DNA from 2 places in the Nonomuraea bangladeshensis genome. Region 1 is predicted to be linked to the other one. Evidence: predicted binding sites of a transcription regulator. Region 1 holds the regulator's gene; the other holds the start of a gene.
What was found. The regulator HrcA, encoded in region 1, represses chaperone genes, less so after heat shock. The targets are predictions, from matches to a motif close to TTGGCACTCTCNNNNNGAGAGTGCCAA.
Positions count from the first base shown of each region.

Region 2: the regulator HrcA is predicted to act here: its motif matches at 1,408-1,434, upstream of groES (co-chaperone GroES).

Region 1 is NZ_BAAAMV010000001.1:576,291-581,883, reverse strand. Features, by position in the region: gene hemW (radical SAM family heme chaperone HemW) at 1-698, shown strand, start outside; gene ABD292_RS02500 (DUF4870 domain-containing protein) at 695-1,453, opposite strand; gene ABD292_RS02495 (DUF3097 domain-containing protein) at 1,450-2,259, opposite strand; gene ABD292_RS02490 (hypothetical protein) at 2,278-2,811, opposite strand; gene hrcA (heat-inducible transcriptional repressor HrcA) at 3,224-4,237, shown strand; gene dnaJ (molecular chaperone DnaJ) at 4,249-5,385, shown strand; gene ABD292_RS02475 (16S rRNA (uracil(1498)-N(3))-methyltransferase) at 5,387-5,593, shown strand, end outside.
Region 2 is NZ_BAAAMV010000013.1:56,220-61,812, reverse strand. Features, by position in the region: gene groL (chaperonin GroEL) at 1-938, opposite strand, end outside; gene groES (co-chaperone GroES) at 1,008-1,319, opposite strand; gene ABD292_RS39425 (NAD-dependent epimerase/dehydratase family protein) at 1,518-2,372, opposite strand; gene ABD292_RS39420 (MarR family winged helix-turn-helix transcriptional regulator) at 2,463-3,047, shown strand; gene ABD292_RS39415 (THUMP-like domain-containing protein) at 3,059-4,234, shown strand; gene ABD292_RS39410 (apolipoprotein A1/A4/E domain-containing protein) at 4,428-5,593, shown strand, end outside.

The sequences.
Region 1 (5,593 bases):
CGGCCGTGCGCGAGGCCAGGGAGGCCGGGTTCGAGCACGTCAACCTCGACCTCATCTACAGCACGCCGGGGGAGTCCGACGACGACTGGCGGGCCTCGCTGGCCGCCGCGATCGAGGCCGGGCCCGACCACGTGTCGGCCTACTCGCTCATCGTCGAGGACGGCACCAGGCTCGCCGCCCGCATCCGGCGCGGCGAGCTGCCCCTGCCCGACGACGACGTGGCCGCCGACCGCTACCTCATCGCCGACGAACTACTGGCCGAGGCGGGCTTCCACTGGTACGAGGTGTCCAACTGGGCGACCTCCGAGCAGGCCCGCTGCCGGCACAACCTGCTCTACTGGACCGGCGGCGACTGGTGGGCCGCCGGGCCCGGCGCGCACAGCCACGTGGGCGGCACCCGCTGGTGGAACGTCAAGCATCCCGCCGCCTACGCCCAGCGCCTGGCCGCCGGCGTCTCGCCCGCCCACTCCCGTGAGGTCCTGGACGCGGACGACCGCGCGGCCGAACGCCTCATGCTGGAGCTGCGCCTGGTCACCGGCTACCCGCTCGGCGACGTGGCGCCGCGGGCGCGCCCGGTGGTGGCGGACGCGCTGGCGCGGGGGCTGCTGGAGCCCGAGCCGTTCAAGGCCGGGCTGATGGTGCTCACGCTGAGGGGGCGGCTGCTGGCCGACGCCCTCGTACGCGACCTGCTGGTCTAGGTGATCATCCGGATGGAGAGCGGGTAGCGGTAGCGCTGGCCCTTGTTCGTGGCCACGGCCGCCTGGATGTGGAAGATCAGCGACAGCACCCAGATCACCGGCAGCAGCAGGACGCCGATGAACACCACCGACAGGACGCCCGCCACCACGTAGCCGATGAACATCGTGATCTGGAAGTTCAGCGCCTCCGCCGCCTGGTCGCGGACGTAGGGGGACTGGTCACGCTTGATCAGGTAGATGATCAGCGGGCCGATCCAGGAGGCGAGCAGGCCGAGCAGGTGCGCCAGCATCGCCATCGTGGTGTCGTCGGTGCCGGGGCGGGGGCCGTGCATTCCTGGCACGTACGGGCCGCCGGGGGGCTTCGCGTAGCCGTAGCCGGGCGGGGGCTGCTGCTGGTAGCCGTAGCCGGGCTGCTGGCCGTAGCCGTAGCCCGGCTGTGACGGGGGCTGCTCGCCGTACCCGTAACCGGGCTGCTGACCGTACCCGTAGGCGGGCTGGGACGGGGGCTGCTGCCCGTACCCGTAGCCGGGCTGGGAGCCGGGCTGCTGCCCGTATCCGTAGCCGGGCTGGGAAGGGGGTTGCTGGCCGTATCCATAGCCGGGCTGGGAAGGGGGTTCCTGCCCGTACCCGTAACCGGGCTGGGAGGGCGGCTGCTGGCCGTAGCCGTAGCCCGGCTGCTGGGGGACGGCCGACGGCGGGACGTACCGGGTCGCGTCGTCGTCCGGCGGCGGGGCGTGGGGATCCTGGCTCATCATGTCTCCGTAACGAAGTCGATCAGTTCTTCGACCCGGCCGAGCAGTTCGGGCTCCAGGTCGGTGAAGGTCGAGACGGCGCCGAGGATGCGCCGCCAGGCGTCGGCCGGCTCCAGGCGCCAGCCCAGGGCGGCGATCACGCCCTCCTTCCACGGCACCCCGCGCGGCACCTCGGGCCAGGCGGGGATGCGCAGCACGGACGGCTTGACCGCCTGCCAGATGTCGACGAACGGATGCCCCACGACGAGCACGTCCGGCGAGGTGATCTCGGCGGCGATCCGGCTCTCCTTGGAGCCGGGGACGAGGTGGTCCACGAGGACCCCCAGCCGCCGCCCCGGTTCGGGGCCGAACTCGGCGACGATGTCCGGCAGGTGGTCCACGCCTTCGAGGTATTCGACCACGACCCCCTCGACCCGCAGGTCGTGGCCCCAGATCTTCTCCACGAGCGCGGCGTCGTGCACGCCCTCGACGTAGATGCGGCTCTCCCTGGCCACGCGGGCCCGCAGCCCTTCGACGGCGATGGAGCCCGACGCGCTGCGCCGGGGGCCTTCGGGGGCGGCGGCCGGCGCGGGGCGCACCAGGGTCACCGGCCTGCCCTCCAGGAGGAACGCGGCCGGCGCCAGCGGGAACAGCCGCCGCCTGCCGAACCGGTCCTCCAGCGTGACGGCCTCCTTGTCGCAGGCCACCACGGCGCCGCAGAAGCCGCTGTCGGCGTCCTCCACGACGAGATCCGGCTCGGCGGGCACCTTCGGAATCTTGCCCTTGCCGGGCCGCCGCCAGTTACCCGCCAGAACATCACCGTCGTACACAGGGGGGACCGTAGCAAATCACCCGGCGGCCGCAAGGCGCTTGCGCGCGGAGGAGCGGCGCACCAGGACCACGATGGTGGCGATGATCGCGAGCAGGATGCCCGCGCCGGGGATCGCGAGCAGCGCGACGACCCCGCCGACCACCCCGCCGGCGGCGGACGACAGCGGCTTGCCGACGCCGTACTTGACCGCGGCCGACTCCTCGTTGCTGCAGGTGAGCTGGTAGTCGCCCTTGGCGGGCGCGTTGACCACGAGGATCTGCTCCCACACGACGCCGTTGACCGTGACGGTCTGCGAGCCGCCGGTCTTGGCCAGCTTGGCCTGCCCCGATCCGCCGGCGATCTGGCACGAGTATGTGACCGGCGTGTCGGAGGAGAGGTAGACGGCGGGCTTGTCGGCCGGGTCCACGGTGACGGTGACGTTCTCCCCCGAGGCGAACGTCTTGGTGGGCGCGAGGTCGTTCACGCCGCCGGCGACGCCGTTCACGAAGAGCACGATGCCGAGGACGCCGCAGAGCACGGCCACGATCCAGGCGCCGCCGACCCACCACAAGCTGGGTTTGATGGCTTTGGAATCGATTCGTGGTGGGAACTGTGGTTGTTGGCCGTATTGTCCGTACTGAGGCGGCGGACCATACGGCTGTGGAGGCGTGCCGTATCCCGGCTGCCCACCGTATCCGGGCTGCGGCCCGTATGCGGGCTGGGAGCCGGGCTGCGGGCCGTATCCGGGCTGAGGCGGGAATGGCTGATGGTGGTACGGACCCTGTCCGGGCGGTGGCCCGTACGGGGGCTGTGCTTCGTCCGACATGTCCGCAAGTGTGAAGCCTGTCGCTTGTAAGACGCTAGCAAGAGGATGGGAGCCGGTGTCATCGCACCCTGTGGGCGAGAGCCGTACACTTGGCACTCGGGAACACAGAGTGCTAGGCACCGCGTTTTCCCTACGGGCAGAGGCAGGAGGTGAGCACGTGCTCGACGAACGGAAGCTGGCGGTGCTCCGCGCCATTGTCGAGGACTACGTGTCCACCAACGAACCGGTGGGCTCCAAGGCGCTGGCCGAGCGCCACAATCTGAAGGTCTCCCCGGCGACGGTCAGGAACGACATGGCCGCGCTGGAGGAGGAGGGCTACATCACCCAGCCGCACACGAGTGCGGGGCGGGTGCCGACGGACAAGGGCTACCGCCTGTTCGTCGACCGGCTCTCGCAGATCAAGCCGCTGTCCGGCGCCGAGCGCCGGGCGATCGAGACGTTCCTGGCCGGCGCCGTCGATCTGGACGACGTGGTGATGCGCACGGTGCGGCTGCTCGCGCAGCTCACCCGGCAGGTGGCCGTCGTGCAATACCCCACGCTCACCCGTTCGACCGTCCGGCACGTCGAGCTGGTGCCGCTGAGCGAGCGCCGCGTCATGCTGGTGCTCATCACCAACACCGGCCGCGTCGAGCAGCGCGTCGTCGAGCTGCCCGAGGCGCTGGAGGACACCCGCATCGCGCACCTGCGCGCGGTGCTCAACTCCGGCCTCGACGGCTGCCAGCTCAGCAGCGTTCCCGAGCTGGTCGCCGACCTGCCGGAGCGGCTGCCCGTGGAGGACCGGCCGGCCGCCGCCACGATCCTGTCCGTGCTGCTGGAGACCCTGGTGGAGCGGTACGACGAAAAGATCGTCTTCGCGGGTGCGGCCAACCTCGCCGGAGCGGACTTCTCCGTCGGCCTGCGCGACGTGCTGGAGGCGCTGGAGGAGCAGGTCGTGCTCATGCGGCTGCTCGGCGAGACCTCCCCCGACACCCCGTCCGCCCTCACCGTACGGATCGGCTCGGAAAACCCCTACCTCCAGGGCACATCCGTGGTCGCGACCGGATACGGTCTTGGCGACAACCAACTCGCCCGGCTCGGTGTGCTGGGTCCCACCAGGATGGACTATCCCGTGACGATGGGCGCCGTGCGCGCGGTGGCTCGCTACGTCAGCCAGATCCTGGCTGCATCATAAGAGGTCGATAAGTGGCAAACAGCGACTATTACGCCACCCTCGGGGTGCGGCGTGACGCGAGTCAGGACGAGATCAAGAAGGCATACCGCCGGCTCGCCCGCGAGTTGCACCCCGACGTGAACCCCGATCCTGACACCCAGGAGCGGTTCAAGGAGATCACGCAGGCCTACGAGGTGCTGTCCGACCCGAACAAGCGCCAGATGTACGACCTGGGGGGCGACTCCTCCTTCGCCGGCGCGGGAGCGGGCGCCGGGGGCTTCGGCGCCGGCTTCCCGTTCAGCGACATCATGGACGCCTTCTTCGGCACCGCCGCGGGCGCCCGTGGCCCGCGCTCGCGCGCCCGCCGGGGTCGCAACGCCACCATCCGGGTCGAGCTCGACCTGCGCGAGACGGCGTTCGGCACCACTCGTGAGCTGGTCGTCGACACGGCCGTGGTCTGCGAGGTCTGCCACGGCGCCGGCGCCTCGCCCGGCACCCACCCCGACACCTGCGACATGTGCAACGGGCGCGGCGAGATCTCCCAGGTCACCCGCTCGTTCCTGGGCCAGGTCATGACCTCGCGGCCGTGCCCGCAGTGCGGCGGCTTCGGCACCATCATCCGCCACCCCTGCCAGGAGTGCTCGGGCGACGGCCGGGTGCGCACCCGCCGCACCATCAAGGTCCGCATCCCGGCGGGCGTCGAGGACGGCACCCACATCCAGCTCGCCGGCGAGGGCGAGGTCGGCCCCGGCGGCGGCCCGCCCGGAGACCTGTTCCTGGAGATCGTCGAGCGCGCCCATGAGATCTTCGAGCGGCGCGGCGACGACCTCCACTGCACCGTCCAGCTCCCGATGACGGCCGCCGCGCTCGGCACGGTGCTCGCGGTCGAGACGCTCGACGGCACCGAGGAGGTCGACGTCCGGCCCGGCACGCAGTCCGGCCAGGTCATCACCATGTTCGGGCGGGGCGTGCAGCGCCTCAACGAGTCCGGCCGGGGCGACCTGCTCATCCACGTCAACGTCGAGACCCCCTCGAAGCTCGACACCCAGCAGGAGGACCTGCTGCGCGAGCTGGCCAGGCTGCGGGGCGAGGAGCGCCCGCCGGGCAAGTTCGCGCCGGGCCAGCAGGGTTTCTTCTCGCGCCTGCGCGACGCGTTCAACGGCAGGTGACGTGAGCGTTCCGGTGTTCATCGCCCCCGAGCTGGGCGACGGTCCGGAGCTGACGCTCGACGGCCCCGAGGGGCGCCACGCCGCCTCGGTGCGCCGTCTGCGGGCCGGCGAGCGGGTCGATCTCACCGACGGGGCCGGCCGGGTCGCCGAGTGCGTGGTGCGCGAGGCGTCCAAGGACGCGCTCGGCCTGGACGTGCTGCGCCGCTAC
Region 2 (5,593 bases), on a different contig from region 1:
TCCAGGCCGACGTGCTCCAGCTTGAGGCCGACCTCCTCGCTGACGACCTGGCCGCCGGTGAGGATGGCCATGTCCTGCAGCATCGCCTTGCGGCGGTCGCCGAAGCCGGGGGCCTTGACGGCGACGGAGGTGAACGTGCCGCGGATCTTGTTGGTGACCAGGACGGCCAGGGCCTCGCCCTCGACGTCCTCGGCGACCACGAGCAGCGGCTTCTTGGTCTGGGCGATCTTCTCCAGCAGCGGCAGGAAGTCCGCGATGGAGGAGACCTTGCCCTGGGTGAGCAGGATGTAGGCGTCCTCCAGGACGGCCTCCATGCGCTCGGGGTCGGTCACCATGTAGGCCGACAGGTAACCCTTGTCGAACTGCATGCCCTCGGTGAACTCGAGCTCCATGCCCATGGCGTTGGACTCTTCGACGGTGAGGACACCGTCCTTGCCCACCTTGTCGAACGCCTCGGCGATCAGCTCGCCGATCTTGGCGTCCTGGGCGGAGATGGTGGCGACGTTGGCGATCTCGTTCTTGTCGCCGACCTCGCGGGCCACCGAGAGCAGCTTGTCGCTGACCGCCTTGGCGGCCTTGTCGATGCCGCGCTTCAGCGACAGCGGCGAGGCGCCGGCGGCGACGTTGCGCAGGCCCTCGCGGACCATGGCCTGGGCCAGGACGGTCGCGGTGGTGGTGCCGTCACCCGCGATGTCGTTGGTCTTGGTGGCCACTTCCTTGGCGAGCTGGGCGCCGAGGTTCTCGTAGCGCTCCTCCAGCTCGATCTCACGAGCGATGGTCACGCCGTCGTTCGTGATCGTCGGCGCACCGAACTTCTTGTCGATGACGACGTTGCGGCCCCGCGGGCCGAGGGTAACCTTCACGGCGTCCGCGAGGGCGTTGACGCCGCGCTCCAGGGCGCGCCGCGCGTTCTCGTCGAACTCCAGGATCTTCGCCATGCTGAAAGTCCTCTCCTGGCGTCGAAAGCCCCGGCCGCCCTAAAGCGCCCGGGGCTCGACGCATCCGGCCTACTTCTCGATGATCGCGAGAACGTCGCGGGCGGAGAGCACGAGGTACTCCTCGCCGTTGTACTTGACCTCGGTGCCGCCGTACTTGCTGTAGAGGACGATGTCGCCCTCGGAGACGTCGAGCGGAATCCGCTTCTCGCCGTCCTCGTCCCAGTTGCCCGGACCCACCGCGAGGACTCGGCCCTCCTGCGGCTTCTCCTTGGCGGTGTCAGGGATGACCAGGCCGGAAGCCGTGGTCTGCTCGGCCTCAAGCGGCTGAACCACAATGCGGTCGCCGAGCGGCTTAACGGGAACCTTGGTGGCGGTCGTCACGATCGGACCTCCCCTTCAGATGTGAATGATCAGAAGAGGCGACCAGCTGGGCCTGCCGTCGCGGGTGTCAGACCTGCCTCGTCGCACGTTGGCACTCTCAAGGGGAGAGTGCCAACAGGAAACATATGCAAGAGGGCCTTGACAGTCAACACGAACGCGTCCGCGTCTGCTGACAGCGATCGGAACAACGGGTGTCGATCAGGCGTACGAGCCCTCGGTGAGCTCGGCGACGATCCCCGGCCGGGTCGGGGTCCAGCCGAGCTCGCGGCGGGTGCGCGGCGCGCCGACCCGCTGGCCGAGGGCCAGGGCCTCGGCGAATCCGGCCCCGAGCGCCTTCGCGGCCTCCTCCAGCGGCCAGGGCTCGGCGGCCTCCTTGACGCCGGCCGCGCGGGCCGCCGCCTCGGCCACGTCCGTGAGCGGCACGGCCTCCTCGCTCACGCCGTGGTAGACCGCCGCCCCGCCGCGCTCCACGACCGCCGCGACGAGCTCGGCGAGGTCGTCCACGTGCACGAACGTCCAGGTGGGCGCCGTGCCGTCGGCCGAGACGTACACGCCGGTGCCGCGCTCGGCGGCCAGGCCGCGAAGGAGCGCGGGGATGCCGGAGCCCCTGCCGTGCACCACGCCCGGCCGTACGACGGAGCCGCCGCCGCCGAGCACCACCCGCTCCACCTCGTCCCGGTACGCCACGAGCGGAATCGGCCGGGCCGGGCTGTCCTCGTCGCCCCCGTCGACCGCGCCGAGCACCCACACGCCGCTCAGGTACACCATCCGCGCCCCCGCGGCGGCCGGGACACCCGCGACGGCGAGGTCGGTCTCACGGTCGCCGGTGAGCTGCCCGGCGTGCACGACGACCTCGACACCCGGCTCCAGTGCCGCCTGCAGCGCGGCAGGGTCCGACAGGTCGCCGTACCGCTCGCCCGACGCCGCCGGCACCCGCCTCGCGCCGTCGGCCGACGGGCGTACGTACGCGATCACCTCGTGGCCCCCCGCGACCAGCCGCTCCACGACGGCCGCCCCGATGTAACCGGTCGCGCCGATCACCAGAACCCGCATCACTCTCACCTCAAAAAGTTCGACATTGAAGTCTTCCACGCCGAAGATAGCGCCAGGCGTCGAACATTTCAATGTCGTAGGATCGAGCGCATGGACGAGGCGATCGACGCGGTCGACGAGATCATCGGCCAGTGGGCGCGGGCGCGGCCCGGCGTCGACGTGTCCCCCACGGGCGTGGTCGGCAGGGTCACGCGCGCCTCCCGGCTGCTGGACCGCGCCGCCAGGGAGTTCCTGGCCGAGCACGGGCTGGAGGCGTGGGAGTTCGACGTGCTCGCCACGCTCCGGCGCGCCGAGGACGTCCGGATGTGCATGAAGGACCTCTCGGCCGCCGCCATGGTGAGCCCCGGCGCGCTCACCAACCGCATCGACCACCTGCTCGACCGCGGGCTCGTCGATCGGTGGCCGGCCCCGGGCAACCGGCGGATGACGTTCGTCGGGCTGACCGAAGAGGGCCGGCGGGTGGCCGACGACGTGCTCGAACGGCACGCGGCCAACGAGGCCCGCCTGCTGTCCGGGCTCTCCGCGGACGACCAGGAGGCCCTGGCCGCCCTGCTCCGCAAGCTCCTGCTGTCCCTGGGCGACACCCCCGCCGTCTCGTGCGCCGCCGGGGACGCCGCCGCGACCACTACGGAGACCGTCACGAGCGGCGTCACGAGGGGTTCCGCGACGCGATAACGTCGGGCAACGTGGACCTCGACGCCTTCCGACAGCTCCTGACCTCCCGCGGCCGGCAGGCGCTCGCCGAGGCCGTGGAGCTGACCGCCACGGGGGCCGATCCCGTCGCCGCCGCCACCAGGCTGCGCCGCACGTACGACGCCGCGCTCACCTCGGCCGCGCTCACCCAGGCGGCGCTCCGCGAACGGGCGCGGGCGAAGTTCGGCGAGGACGCCGAGGTGATGTTCTTCACCCCGCACGGCCTGGAGCAGTCCACCCGCAAGGAGGTGGCCGAGCACCGCGCCCGCCGCCTCGCAGGAGCGCGCGTGATCGACGTCTGCTGCGGCGTCGGCGGCGACCTCCTCGCCCTGGCGCGGGCGGGCTGCACCGTGACCGCCGTGGACATCGACCCGCTGACCGTCGCCGTGGCCAGGGCGAACGCCGAGGCGCTCGGCGTCGCCGACCGGGTGAGCGTGGTCGTGGGCAACGCGGGGGCGGTGCGGCCCGAGGACTACGACGCGCTCTTCGCCGACCCGGCCAGGCGGACGGGGCGGGGCCGCACGTTCGACCCTCTGGCGTACTCTCCGCCGTGGCCGACGGTGCTCGACCTGGTGGCGCGGGCGGACCGTGCCTGCGTCAAGGTCGCCCCGGGCATCCCCTACTCCTACATCCCCGAGTCCGCCGAGGCCGAGTGGGTCTCGTACAAGGGGGAGGTCAAGGAGGCGGCCATCTGGACCGGCCCCGGCAGCCGCTCGATGCGCCGCGCCACCCTGCTGCCCGGCGGGCACACCCTGGCCGCCACCGGCCCCGAGAGCCTGGCGCCGGTCGGCGCGCTGGGCCGCTACGTCTACGAGCCCGACGGCGCCGCGATCAGGGCGCACCTGGTGCGCGAGGTGGCCGGCCTGGTCGGCGGGCGGCTGCTCGACCAGCAGATCGCCTACATCGCCGCCGACGAGCCGATCGACACCCCGTGGGCCGCGCGTTATGCCGTGGACGAGGTGATGACGTTCTCGCTGAAGAAACTCCGGGCGGCGCTGCGTGAGCGACAAATCGGAAATGTCACCATCAAGAAGCGCGGCTCCGCTCTCGACATCGAACGGCTCCGAGCCGACTTGCGACTCAATGGGGAAAAGTCAGCGGTAATCATCCTGACTCGCATTATGGAACGCCCATATGCCTTTATCTGCGACACCTCCCCGAGTGCCTGACCACGGATAACGGTCGATCTCTCGCCAACCACGATCTTTCCATTCGGCGCTTCCGGACCTTGATCGAGGGGCTAAGGTTGGCGGGCGGGAGTTCTCCCCCTGATGCGGTTGTCGCGTTCTCGCCATTTCACGTGCAAACCGGACCTATCCCACCGCTGCGCAACAGACCGCCGGCGAGCGAAGGAGCCTTTCGGTGGACAATTCCAACCACACGACCCTTCTCACGGCAGGGGGCTACACGAACGTCTCCGAGAGGATGCGAGACCTGCTCAACCGCGCGTCACAGGACCACGTCTACGAGCAGCGCACGCAGGGGGCCGTCCTCGACGAGATCCGCCAGCGGCTCGAAGGCATGGAGTGGCTGCTGCGGGAGGTGCGCGAGCGCGAGCTGGGCGGCCTCAGCGGCGCTCTGGAGTCGGTCAACGGGCGGCTGGAGGACATCTCCGCCAAGCCGCCGATGTGGGCGGAGGGGCTGGCACAGCACGTCGAGGCCGTACGCGACCACGTGGACGCCGTCGGCGACCGGGTGGGCCACGTGGACGCCCGCGTCGCCCCGGTGTCCGAGCTGCCGAGCCTCTGGGCCGATCTCGGCACCGTGGGCGAGAACGTCGACGAGGCGCTCAAGCGCCTGCAGTCCGTGCTGGAGACCACCGACGGCATCACCAAGGGGATGTCCGACTTCGCCGGCATGCTGGCCAATCTTCACGCCGGCATGGAGGCCGCGGCGGGCCGCTTCACCAGGCTCGACAGGTCGGTGGCCGAGCTGAGCTCCCGCACCGAGCAGGTCGAGGCGGTCGTCGGCGAGCTGTCCGAGGGCGTCAACGACCGGCTGGCCGGCACGGCCGAGCGGCTCTCCGTCCAGGTCGAGGCCGTCGAGCAGCGCCTCACCGCGCGCCTCGACGACGGCGCGGCCCGCCTGGAGGAGACCGGCAAGCAGCTCACCGCCCGCCTCGACGCCACCGACCAGCGACTCACCACCCGCCTCAAGGAGACGGACCAGCGGCTGACGGCCCGCCTGGAGGAGACCGACCGCAACCTGTCCGCCCGCCTCGGCGACACCGACCGCAACCTCACCGCCCGCCTGGACGAGACCGACCGCGCCCTCTCCACACGTCTGGAGGAGACCGACCGCGCCCTCACCGCCCGCCTGGAGGAGACCGACCGCAGTCTGTCCGCCCGGCTCGACGAGACCGACCAGCGGCTCAGCGCCAAGCTCGACGAGACCGCCGCCGGCGTCGAGGAGACCGGCAGGCGGCTGACCGCACGCCTGGAGGAGACCGACGCGCGGGTGACCGTCCGCCTGCGGGAGACCGACGAACGCCTCGACGGCCACCTCGCCGCGATCGAGCAGCGCCTCAC